DNA from 3 places in the Streptomyces sp. NPDC007872 genome. Region 2 is predicted to be linked to each of the others. Evidence: riboswitches for the same ligand, from Rfam matches in the RefSeq annotation. Region 2 holds a riboswitch; each other region holds the start of a gene.
What was found. Region 2 has a riboswitch for cyclic di-AMP ahead of ACFYNX_RS28170 (C40 family peptidase). Riboswitches for the same ligand answer to the same signal wherever they lie in the genome.
Positions count from the first base shown of each region.

Region 1: another riboswitch for cyclic di-AMP. It lies ahead of ACFYNX_RS24780 (peptidoglycan DD-metalloendopeptidase family protein); the one in region 2 lies ahead of ACFYNX_RS28170 (C40 family peptidase).
Region 3: another riboswitch for cyclic di-AMP. It lies ahead of ACFYNX_RS31950 (M23 family metallopeptidase); the one in region 2 lies ahead of ACFYNX_RS28170 (C40 family peptidase).

Region 1 covers NZ_JBIAEA010000007.1:197,748-201,424, reverse strand. Annotated here, with positions in the region: gene ACFYNX_RS24795 (helix-turn-helix domain-containing protein) at 1-251, shown strand, start outside; gene ACFYNX_RS24790 (DUF6126 family protein) at 295-444, shown strand; gene ACFYNX_RS24785 (tyrosine-protein phosphatase) at 463-1,284, opposite strand; cyclic di-AMP (ydaO/yuaA leader) riboswitch at 1,685-1,844, shown strand; gene ACFYNX_RS24780 (peptidoglycan DD-metalloendopeptidase family protein) at 1,848-2,798, shown strand; gene ACFYNX_RS24775 (SGNH/GDSL hydrolase family protein) at 2,960-3,677, shown strand, end outside.
Region 2 covers NZ_JBIAEA010000009.1:167,549-171,225, reverse strand. Annotated here, with positions in the region: gene ACFYNX_RS28180 (8-amino-7-oxononanoate synthase) at 1-988, shown strand, start outside; gene ACFYNX_RS28175 (ATP-binding protein) at 1,153-1,590, shown strand; gene ACFYNX_RS28170 (C40 family peptidase) at 1,695-2,171, opposite strand; cyclic di-AMP (ydaO/yuaA leader) riboswitch at 2,175-2,305, opposite strand; gene ACFYNX_RS28165 (hypothetical protein) at 2,706-3,002, opposite strand; gene ACFYNX_RS28160 (ATP-dependent Clp protease proteolytic subunit) at 3,010-3,633, opposite strand.
Region 3 covers NZ_JBIAEA010000013.1:22,258-25,934, reverse strand. Annotated here, with positions in the region: gene ACFYNX_RS31955 (M16 family metallopeptidase) at 1-766, shown strand, start outside; cyclic di-AMP (ydaO/yuaA leader) riboswitch at 1,055-1,220, shown strand; gene ACFYNX_RS31950 (M23 family metallopeptidase) at 1,233-2,003, shown strand; gene ACFYNX_RS31945 (GntR family transcriptional regulator) at 2,216-2,899, shown strand; gene ACFYNX_RS31940 (HPr family phosphocarrier protein) at 3,066-3,347, opposite strand; gene ACFYNX_RS31935 (GNAT family N-acetyltransferase) at 3,522-3,677, shown strand, end outside.

The DNA of each region.
Region 1 (3,677 bases), on a different contig from region 2:
CCCGGGCCGACATCGTGCGCGTCCACCCCGGCGAGGAGTGGATCCACGTCCTGGAGGGGCGGGTGCGGCTCGCGCTCGGGGAGACGGTCCACGTCCTCGACCCCGGGGACGGCGCGCACTTCGACTCGCTCACCCCGCACCGGATCGGCGCCGCCACCCCCGGCGGGGCCGAGCTGCTCTTCGTCCACACCCTGCTCCAGAGCCCCGCCGCCGAGTTGTGCTTCGGCGACGGGACCCCGCACCGGCGCTGACCGCCACAAAGCCGCTGTAACCATTTTTCAGGAAAGGACCGACATGTCCGAGAAGCCTGCGGCCGTCACCGGCGAGGAGCGCGGGGAAGGCAAGTTCCCCAAGGGCCTGGTGCTCCGCCTCTTCGCCTACCTGATCGCCGGTCACCTCTTCGCCGGCTTCCTCTACCTGCTCTTCGCGATGGGCGCGAAGTAGGACCCCGGCCGGCAGGCCCTACGCCTCGGTGAGCAGGCGCTCCCGCAGCCGCTCGCGGGTCTCCGGGGACAGCCCCAGGCCCTCGGAGAAGTAGGCGTCCACCGAGCCCCAGGTCGTCTCGATCGTCCCGAAGGCCGCCCGCAGGTACTCCGCCCGCGCGTCGAAGAGCGGGCTCAGCAGCTCCATCACCTCGGGCCCCATGGCGTCCGGGGCGGTGGAGCTGCGGCGCACCTTGTAGCGGCGGTGCGGCTCGTTCGACTTCACGTAGTCGGCCTCGATCGCCGCCCGCTCGACCCCGACGGCGAGCAGGGTGATCGCGACGGCGAGCCCGGCGCGGTCCTTGCCCGCCGCGCAGTGCATCAGGGCCGGGACGCTCTCCTCGGCCATGGAGTGCAGGATCCGGCTGTGCTCGGCGGTGCGCTCGACCACCATCCGGCAGTACGAATCGGACATCCGGGCCGCGGCCTGCCCGTCGCCGAGGACCTCCCGCAACTGCGCGGTCTCGCCGTCCCGCACCAGCCGCCAGAACTCCTTGCCGTCGGCCGGGTCGTTGAGGGGTATGTTCACGTTCCGCACCCCGGGCAGCTCGACGTCCGGGCCCTCGATCCGCCGGTCGGCCTCGTTGCGGAAGTCGAAGACCGTGTGCAGCCCGAGACCGGCGAGGAAGGCGGCGTCGCTCTCGGTCGCGTGGGCGAGGTGGCCGCTGCGGAAGAGGCGGCCGGGACGGACCGCCCGCCCGTCCGTCGTCGGCAGACCGCCCACGTCCCGGAAGTTGCGGACCTCCGTCAGCTCGGGCTCGTCGGCTTCGACGGGCGGGACCTGCGGCAACTGCTGCGTCACGGATGCTCCTGGAAGGTTGGCGCGCGGATGTCCGACGCGACGTCGGTTCCTGATCGGTTCCTGGGGCAATCATCCAGACGGGAGCGGTGCGGCGCACCCCCTCGGACGGGAATGGGTGATCTGTCCGAATTGGCCTATTGGGTATAACGCGCCCTGTTTACAGGCGAGATGGGATTCGGCGCGTGAGCAGCGTCATAGAAGTGACGGATCGTGGCCGGGGGTCCGGCGCGATTTCCGTGCGGGAAAAGGGAGTCGGAGGAACGTCCTCCACGGAGGGTGACCGGAATTCCGGGGGAACGATCTAGGGCGGAATCCCGGGACAAAACAGCGGCTTGTTCGCGCCGACCCCGCTCGTCTAGCGTCACGCTCAATCCGGACGGACCGCCGAATCCTGCCACCGCCCGGAATTCCACCCATCCCATGCGTGGCAGGAGCGGGGGACCCAGGAAGTACGCCGGTCCCGCGACGCAGGACGGCTCGGGGTGAAGCCGCGCGAGAGCGCGGCCGGACATCTCCAGTCCGAACCCGACAGCTCACCTCGCAGGCGCCGGAGAGGATTCGCCATGCCCGCGAAGGGTAAGCACCGCCGTCCCAAGAGCAACCCCCTCACCCGCGGATTCGCCGCCGCCGGTACGGGAGGCGCCGTCGTCGCCCTCCCGCTCCTCGGCGCCACGGGGGCCCACGCCGCCGAGCAGGCCGCCCCGGCCGCCGCCTCCGTCCAGTCCGTCGTCACCGCGCACGCCGTCGCGGCGAAGGCCGCCCCCGCGAAGGCCGCCGCGGAGACCGGCCCCCGGACGTACTCCGTCGTCGCCGGCGACTACCTGTCGAAGATCGCCGCCGACCACCACCTCCAGGGCGGCTGGCAGAAGGTCTACGAGGACAACCGCCGGACCATCGGCGCCGACCCCTCCCTCATCCTGCCCGGCATGAAGCTCACCATCGGCGCCAAGGGCTCCGCCCCCACCGGTCCCCAGAGCACCACCGGCGCCCAGGCCTCCGGCAAGAACGGCGACGAGGCCCCGCGCGCCTCCCGCGACAGCGGCCGCCCCGCCGCCCCGGAGGCCGAGGAGAGCTCCACCGGCTCCTCGGCCTCCACCGCCTCCTCCACCGGCTGGGTCTCCCCGGTCGCCCTCGCCGGCTTCTCCACCCCGTACCACGCCTCCGGCTCCATGTGGTCCTCCGGCTACCACACCGGCGTCGACTTCATCGCCTCCTCCGGCACCACCGTCCGCGCCGTCGGTGCCGGCACGGTCGTCTCCGCCGGCTGGAGCGGCTCGTACGGCAACGAGGTCGTCATCAAGCACGAGGACGGCAACTACTCGCAGTACGCCCACCTCTCCTCCCTCTCGGTCTCGGCCGGGCAGAGCGTCAGCGGCGGGCAGCAGATCGGCCTCTCCGGTTCCACCGGCAACTCCACCGGCCCGCACCTGCACTTCGAGATCCGCACCACCCCGAGCTACGGCTCGGACATCGACCCGCTGGCCTACCTGCGCCAGCACGGCGTCTCCCTCTGACGCCCCGAAGGACACACCCTTTTCCGAAGGCCCGGCGCATGCGCTCCGGGCCTTCGGCCTATTCCGACTTGGGCGAATCTTTATCGGTGGCATATATCACCCACCGTCAACCCCTCCTTACGGTCGCGTAGGTCACACGCGAAAGGGAAGGATGTGCCCCCGTGGCAGACGATTCGAGATCAAGAGACAAGAACGCATTCGGGTCGTACGCGGCGATCGGTGACAGCTTCACCGAGGGCGTCGGAGACCCCGGCCCCGACGGGACGTACGTCGGCTGGGCGGACCGCTTCGCGGTCCTGCTCGCCGACCAACTGCCGGAGCACGAGGCCTTCCGCTACGCCAACCTGGCCGTACGCGGGCGCCTCCTCGACCAGATCGTGGCGGAACAGGTCCCCCGGGCGAGGGAACTCGCCCCCGACCTGGTGACCTTCTGCGCGGGCGGCAACGACATCATCCGCCCCGGCACCGACCCGGACGACGTGGCCGAGCGCTTCGAGCGCGCCGTCGCCGACCTGACCTCCGCCGTCGGGACCGTCATGGTGACCACCGGCTTCGACACCCGTGACGTGCCCGTGCTCCGGCACCTGCGCGGCAAGATCGCCACCTACACCGCGCACGTCCGCGCCATCGCGGACCGCTACGACTGCCCGGTCCTCGACCTGTGGTCGCTCAGGTCCGTCCAGGACCGGCGGGCCTGGGACGGCGACCGGCTGCACCTCTCGCCCGAGGGACACACCCGGGTCGCCCTGCGCGCCGCCCAGGTCCTCGGCCTGCCGGTGCCCGCCGATCCCGACCAGGCGTGGCCGCCGGTCCCGCCGCGCGGCTCGCTCGAGGTGCGCCGCGACAACATCCAGTGGGCGCGGGAGTACCTCGTGCCCT
Region 2 (3,677 bases):
GGCGGCGGCCGGGGCGGCCCGGCGCTGGGGCGCCGGCGCCACCGGCTCCCGGCTCGTCACCGGCACCACCCTGCTCCACACCGACCTGGAGCGCGAACTCGCCGCCTTCTGCGGCTTCGAGGCGGCCCTCGTCTTCTCCTCCGGCTACGCCGCCAACCTCGCCGTGCTCACCGCGCTCGGCGGCCGGGACTCCCTGATCGTCTCGGACGCCGCCAACCACGCCTCCCTGGTGGACGGCTGCCGCCTGGCGCGCGCCGAGACCGCCGTCGTCCCGCACGCCGACCCCGAGGCCGTACGCAAGACGCTGGAGGCCCACCCCGGGCGCCGGGCCCTCGTCGTCAGCGACTCCGTCTTCTCCGTCGACGGCGACCGGGCCCCGCTCGCGGAACTCGCCGCCGCCTGCCGCGCGCACGGCGCCGGGCTCGTCGTGGACGACGCCCACGGCTTCGGCGTCCTCGGCGACGGCGGCCGGGGCGCGTCGCACGGCGCCGGGCTAGCGGGCGACGAGGACGTGGTCGCCACCCTGACCCTCTCCAAGTCCCTGGGCAGCCAGGGCGGCGCGGTCCTCGGCCCGGCCCGGGTCATCGAGCACCTGGTGAACGCCGCCCGCACCTTCATCTTCGACACCGGCCTCGCCCCGGCCGCCGTCGGCGGCGCCCTCGCGAGCCTGCGCCTGATCGCGGCCGAACCGGGGCTCGCCGGGCGGGTCCGCGCCGTCGCCACCGGCCTGTACGAGCGGCTGACCGCGGCCGGCCTGACGGCGGCCCGGCCCGACGCGGCCGTGGTCTCGGTCCGCGCCCCCTCCCCGGAGGCGGCGCTGCGCTGGGCGGCGGACTGCCGGGAACAGGGCCTGGCGGTCGGCTGCTTCCGGCCCCCGTCCGTCCCCGACGGCGTCTCGCGCCTGCGCCTCACGGCACGCGCCGACCTGACAGATGCGCAGATCGACCGCGCCGTGGAGACGGTCCTGCGGACCGCGCCCGCCGTCTGACGTACGGGCCGGGGGCGTTCACACGTCGTACGGTTCACCGCTTCGGGCGACAGACGGGCCCTTTCCCGGTGGAACCCGGTACGGCGCGGCAGCATCGGTGGGACTCTGACGCGCAGTGCGAGATCCGGGGCAGCGGCCCCGGCGGGAAAGGGACAGAGTTCGCCATGGCAGACCATCAGGAAGCATCCGTCACCCTGCCGAGCGAGCCCGCCTCGGTCCCCACCGCCCGGCGGTTCGTCGCGGAGGTCCTCACCGACTGGGGGCTCGACGAGTTCTCCGACCAGGCGGACGCGGTCCGTCTGGTCGTCTCGGAACTGGCCACCAACGCCGTCCTGCACACCTTCGGTCAGTCGCCCACCTTCACGGTGGACGTCCGCCTGGACCGCGGCGAGCAGCTCCACGTCGGCGTCACGGACAGCCATCCGCGCCGCCCCCGCCGCCTTCCGGCGGCGGTCCAGCAGGACAACGGGCGCGGCATGGTGATCATCCGCTCCCTGGCGGCGGAGTCCGGCGGTCGCCTCTCGGTGACCCCGACCGCGGACGGCGGCAAGACGGTCGGCATCGTCCTGCCGTGGAAGGCGGCCGCACCGGTGGGCTGTTAGGGCCCGTCCGGCGACCGGGACCCCCCGGGACGGCGGTTCGGGTGCGGCGGCGCCACCGCACCCCCCGGCGTCCTCCACGGCGCCCGGTCAGCGCCCGGGCGGGGTCACCGGACGCGTCCGTAGTAGACCTTCGAGGACCAGATCTTGTCGAGCTTCACCCAGGAGCCCGTCTTGGGCGAGTGCCAGATCTTGCCGCTCCCGGCGTAGATGCCCACGTGGTAGACCTTCCCGCCGGAGTGGAAGAAGACCAGGTCCCCCTTCTGCCTGCTGCCGGCCGTGATGTGCCGGGTCTTGTTGTACTGCTGCTGCGCGGTGCGGGGCAGCGACTTGCCCGCCTTCTTGTACGCGTAGAGCGTCAGGCCCGAGCAGTCGAACCGGGAGGGCCCCGCGGCCCCGTAGCGGTACGGCGCCCCCTTCTTGGAGGCGGCGATGCTCAGCGCCTTGTTCGCGTGTGAGGTCACCGCCTGGGCCTCCGGTGCCGTGCCCGGCGCGAGCAGCGTGCCGCCGACGGCGGCGAGGGTGAGAGCCGAGACGGCTCCGGCCCGGGACAGCAGGGACGGGACGTGCATCTGCGCAGTCATGCGCAACCCTTCGTCAGCCGCCTGTGAAGGATGACCTGTCGGGTTCGGGCAGGCGAAGATGCCCGGCCGCGGCTGCGGCTTCACCCCAAGGGCCGGCCCCGCTGCGGAAACAGCGCGTACGGCCCGTACTGCTCGGGTCCTCCACTCCTGCCGATCCAATCCTGTCGACCAGGCGTCCGGGACGGCGGCAGGACTCGGCGTCCGCCCGGACCGCCCCGCCTCGGATGGCGGGGGCTTGTCGTCGGCAGGGATCTTGCCCCACAGCTTGGTCGAAATCCGAGTGGAAACAGCGATATGTGAGAGTCCTCACGACTGATCCATTCGGGTGGACAGGATGCTTTCGTGATCGTCGGAGGTTTGGCCCACGGGCCCCGCACCAGCAAGGGAGCGCCCGATTCGGCCGGATGTGTACCCCCGGTGCGCAACTCGCCGGAGCCATATGTCGACTCGTCGACTCCATCGAACGGACGAGTGCTTCCGGTGCGGCTGTCGGCCGTCCGGCCCTCGACACGACATGCCGGAATGTCAACTCCGTCAGGCCCGGGGGAGCGTGACCCGGCCGGCCCGCCGCTCCCCGTCCAACACCCGCAGGGCGCGCGCCAGGGTGTCCGCGTGGACCTCGCTCTCGCCCCGCGCGTGCATGAGCGCCAGGGCCTCGCGCAGCTCCTCCGCACGCCCCACCAGGGCCTGAGCCGCCCTCAGGGCCCCATAGGTATGCGTACTTCTGGATGGGTTGATCCTCCCCAGGAGGTCGACGACCGCGAGGTACGCGTCGACCAGCTCGCCCTCGGCCCGCGTCAGGGCCGGCAGCGGCGGCAGCTCGGGAACCACGGCCCGCTCACCGTGCCGCGCCGCCGGCCGCGGCGCGCCGGCTCGTGATCACGTGGTCCACGAGCCCGTACTCGACGGCGGCCGGGGCGTCCAGGACCGTGAGGCGGTCGAGGTCGGCGTCGACCCGCTCGCTGCTCCGTCCGGTGTGCTCGGCGAGCAGTCCGGCCATCAGGGCGCGCCGGCGGAGCAGTTCGCGGGCCTGGATGGCCATGTCGCCCGGCCGGCCCCGCAAGGGCTCCTCCACGGCGGGCTGCCGGAGCGTGACCCGGGCGCCGGGGAGCATCGTGCGCTTGCCCGGCGTCCCGGCGGCGAGCAGGACGGCGGCGGTGGAGGCGGCCTGGCCCAGGCAGGTGGTGGCCACGTCGCAGGCGAGCGTCCGGATCGTGTCGTGGATCGCGGTCATGGAGGTGACGGAGCCGCCGGGGGAGTTGATGTAGAGCGCGACGTCCCGGTCGGGCGCCGCGTACTCCAGGTACAGGAGCTGGCTGATCACGTCGTTGGACGAGGTCTCGTCGATCCGGGTGCCGAGGAAGACGATCCGGGACTCCATCAGCTTCGCGTACAGATCGAGGGTCCGGGCCCCGAAGGCGGTCCGCTCCGTGAACTCGGGCAGGACGTGTCGAGCATCCATGGCGGTCGCCTCCATCTGTAAAAAATGTACAGGACGTACAGGCC
Region 3 (3,677 bases), on a different contig from region 2:
CACGGCCACCGCCGTGGTCGTCGGCGACCTGACCGGCGTCGACCTGGAGAAGGTCCTCGCGGAGACGCTGGGCGCCTGGACCGGCGAGCCCGGTGAGGCGCTGCCGATGCCGCCGATCACCGCCGACGACACCGGCCGGGTCGTCGTCGTGGACCGCCCCGGCGCCGTCCAGACCCAGCTCCTCATCGGCCGGATCGGTCCCGACCGGCACGCCCGCGTCTGGCCGGCCCAGGTCCTCGGCACGTACTGCCTCGGCGGGACCCTGACCTCGCGTCTGGACCGGGTCCTGCGCGAGGAGAAGGGCTACACGTACGGCGTGCGGGCCTTCGGGCAGGTGCTCCGCTCGGACGCCGGGGGGAACGGCGCCGCGATGCTCGCCATCAGCGGCTCCGTCGACACCCCCAACACGGGCCCGGCCCTGGACGACCTGTGGAAGGTGCTGCGCACCCTGGCCGCCGAGGGGCTCACGGACGCCGAGCGGGAGACCGCCGTGCAGAACCTGGTGGGGGTGGCGCCGCTCAAGTACGAGACGGCCGCCTCCGTCGCCGGGACGCTCGCCGACCAGGTGGAGCAGCACCTCCCGGACGACTTCCAGGCCCAGTTGTACGCGCGCCTGGCCGAGACCGGCACCGTCGAGGCGACCGCGGCCGTGGTCAGCGCCTTCCCGGTGGACCGGCTCGTCACGGTCCTGGTGGGCGACGCGGCGCAGATCGCGGAGCCGGTGCGGGCGCTCGGCATCGGTGAAGTGACCGTCGTCACCGGCTGATCGGGCCCTGCCCGGCCGGCTCCACGGAGGACCCCGACGTGACGGATCGTCGGGGTCCTCCGCCCGTTCGCACGAGAGCCGCGCGAGAAGTCGTGCGAGAGCTGCGCGGGAAGCCGTACGCGAGTCGGACGGGAAGCATCCCTGTGAATTGTCCGTATTGGTAATAAGAGTGATCATCTGGCCTGTGGCATGCCTTACAAAAGGTCATGTTCGGTTGGTGATCGACTGGCGGTCCGCATAGCGTCGGTGCGGCTGTCCGCCAGTTGCACCCGCCGCACCCGCGGCACCGGACAGTCATCGCCGAGTCCCCGTCAGGCGCGAGCCTGGGGAGCCGGGGACCCACACACAGTCCCTGGGGTGAATCGGACGCCTTCGCCTCGCGCGGAGGGGCCCGTAGGAGACCTTCCTGCTCCGAACCCGTCAGCTAACCCGGTAGGCGAGAAGGAAGGAAAGGAACAACGTCTTCATGGCGTTCACCCGTGCCACCGGGAAGCATCGTGGTTCGAGCCGGATGGCGCGCCGCGGCGCGGGCATCGCGGGCGTGGCGACGCTCGCCACCACCGGCGTCATCGGAACCCTGGCCTCCCCGGCGCTCGCCGCCGACACGGACAACCGCTCCCCCGAGGACACCGGTCTCACCAAGGTGATCACCGAGGACTCCCTCGTCGACCGGCTCAACGCCCAGGCCGACGCCCAGGACCGGGAGGCCTTCGAGGCCGCCGCCCTGCAGAAGGCCCGGGCCGAGGCGAAGCGCAAGGCCGAGGCCCGCGCCAAGGAGATCCGCGAGGAGCGGGCCCGCGCCGCCCGCGAGGCCGAGCGCCGCCGCCTGAACTCCTTCCAGCTCCCCGTCTCCGGCTCGTACGTGTCCACCGGCTACCAGACCGGTGGCTCGCTCTGGTCCTCCGGCAGCCACTCCGGCGTCGACTTCCACGCCGCCTACGGCAGCCGGGTCGTCTCCGTCGGCTCCGGCACCGTCGTCGAGGCCGGCTGGGGCGGCGCGTACGGCAACAACATCGTCATCCGGATGCACGACGGCACGTACACCCAGTACGGTCACCTCTCGTCCATCGGGGTGTACGTCGGCCAGACCGTCGAGCCGGGCCAGCAGATCGGCATCTCGGGCTCGACCGGGAACTCGACCGGTCCGCACCTCCACTTCGAGGCGCGCACGGGCGTCGAGTACGGCTCCGACATCGACCCGGTCGCCTACCTCCGCGCCCGCGGCGTCACCGTCTGACCCACGCCGCCGCCCCCGGCCGCGGGGGTCCCGCGTCGCAAAAGCCCCGGCTCGTGCTGAGCCGGGGCTTTCGTCGTCCCCCCGTCGGCCAAAAGGTGGCCATGGATTCCATGGGGGCATCGGAAATTCCGGCGTACTGCAATAGAGTCGCGGATCAGGCGCAGAACAGGCGCCGCTCGAATTGACTCGCGCGACCAAGGCGGAGGTCGGACATGCGCATTCCCGCGCATTCGGTATGCACGGCGATCCGGGACGACATCGTCACCGGAGTCTTCGAGCGGGGCGGCCGGCTGACCGAGGAGCAGCTCGCCCGCCGGTACGGGGTCTCCCGCGTCCCGGTCCGCGAGGCGCTGCGCACCCTGGAGTCCGAGGGCTTCGTCCTCACCCGCCGCCACGCGGGCGCGCACGTCGCCGAGCCCACCGAGCAGGAGGCGGCCGACCTGCTCGACATGCGGGCGCTGCTCGAACCGCTGGGGGCCGCGCGGGCCGCCCAGCGGCGCACCGACGCCCACCTCAAGGTGCTGCGCGGCCTGGTCAGGCTGGGGCAGGAGCGGGCCAGGCGCGGCCAGGGCGAGGACCTGCGCTCCCTCGGCGGCTGGTTCCACGAGACGCTCGCACAGGCCTCCGGCAGCCCGCCGCTGACGGCGCTGCTCACCCAACTGCGGCACAAGATCGCCTGGATGTACGCCGTCGAGCAGCCCGAGCGGCCGGTGGAGGCCTGGGCCGAGCACGGCGCGATCGTGGACGCCGTGGCGCGCGGGGACGCCGAGCGGGCGAGGGCCCTCACCGCGCTGCACGCGGAGCGCTCGATGTCGCTGCACCGGCTCAAGAGGCCGGACCGGGGGCGTGTGAGGGTTTCGCAACACGTCGTCAACACGGCGAGTGCCCGGAATTAACACGCGCGCCGTATACAAAGAATAGAAATCCCACGGGGCTTTTCGTGCTGCCCGGAAACTTCGCGCCGCCCGAAATCGGGAGCGGCGGGGGAGCGGAAAAGAAAAAGGCCGCGGCCGCCGGAATTCCGGCGGCCGCGGCCTTTCGAAGTGCGGGAACCGCGAGGGGTCAAACGGTCTCGGGGAGCTCGTCCAGGCCCTCGGCGACCAGCTTCGCCAGACGGTCCAGGGCGGCCTCGGCGCCCTCGGCGTCCGACGCGAGCACGATCTCCTCGCCGCCCTGCGCGCCCAGGCCGAGCACCGCGAGCATGGAGGCGGCGTTCACGGGGGTGCCGTCGGACTTGGCGATCGTCACCGGAACGCCGGAAGCCGTGGCGGCACGGACGAAGATGGACGCGGGGCGGGCGTGCAGGCCCTCGGCCCAGCCGACGTTGACGCGGCGCTCAGCCATGGTGTTGCCCTTCAAGTCTCAAGCGGGTTGTCTAGACCAGTCTCTCACGCGATGCGAGGTGCTCACGCCGACCTCCGGCCCGGACCGGACCGCCCTTCGGCCCTCCCACCTTGCAACGCCCGTCCCCGCCGCGCGACCGGTGCCCCGGGCGCGCCGCCCCCGTAGGCTGACCCCATGCAGAGCGCGTCGGAGCAGCCGGAAGCGGCGGGACCGGGAGCCACGCCGGCACGGCCGGCACCACCGGAGCACGCCTATCCCGACCACTGGGAGGCGGACGTGGTGCTCCGCGACGGCGGCACCGCGCGCATCAGACCCATCACCGCCGACGAC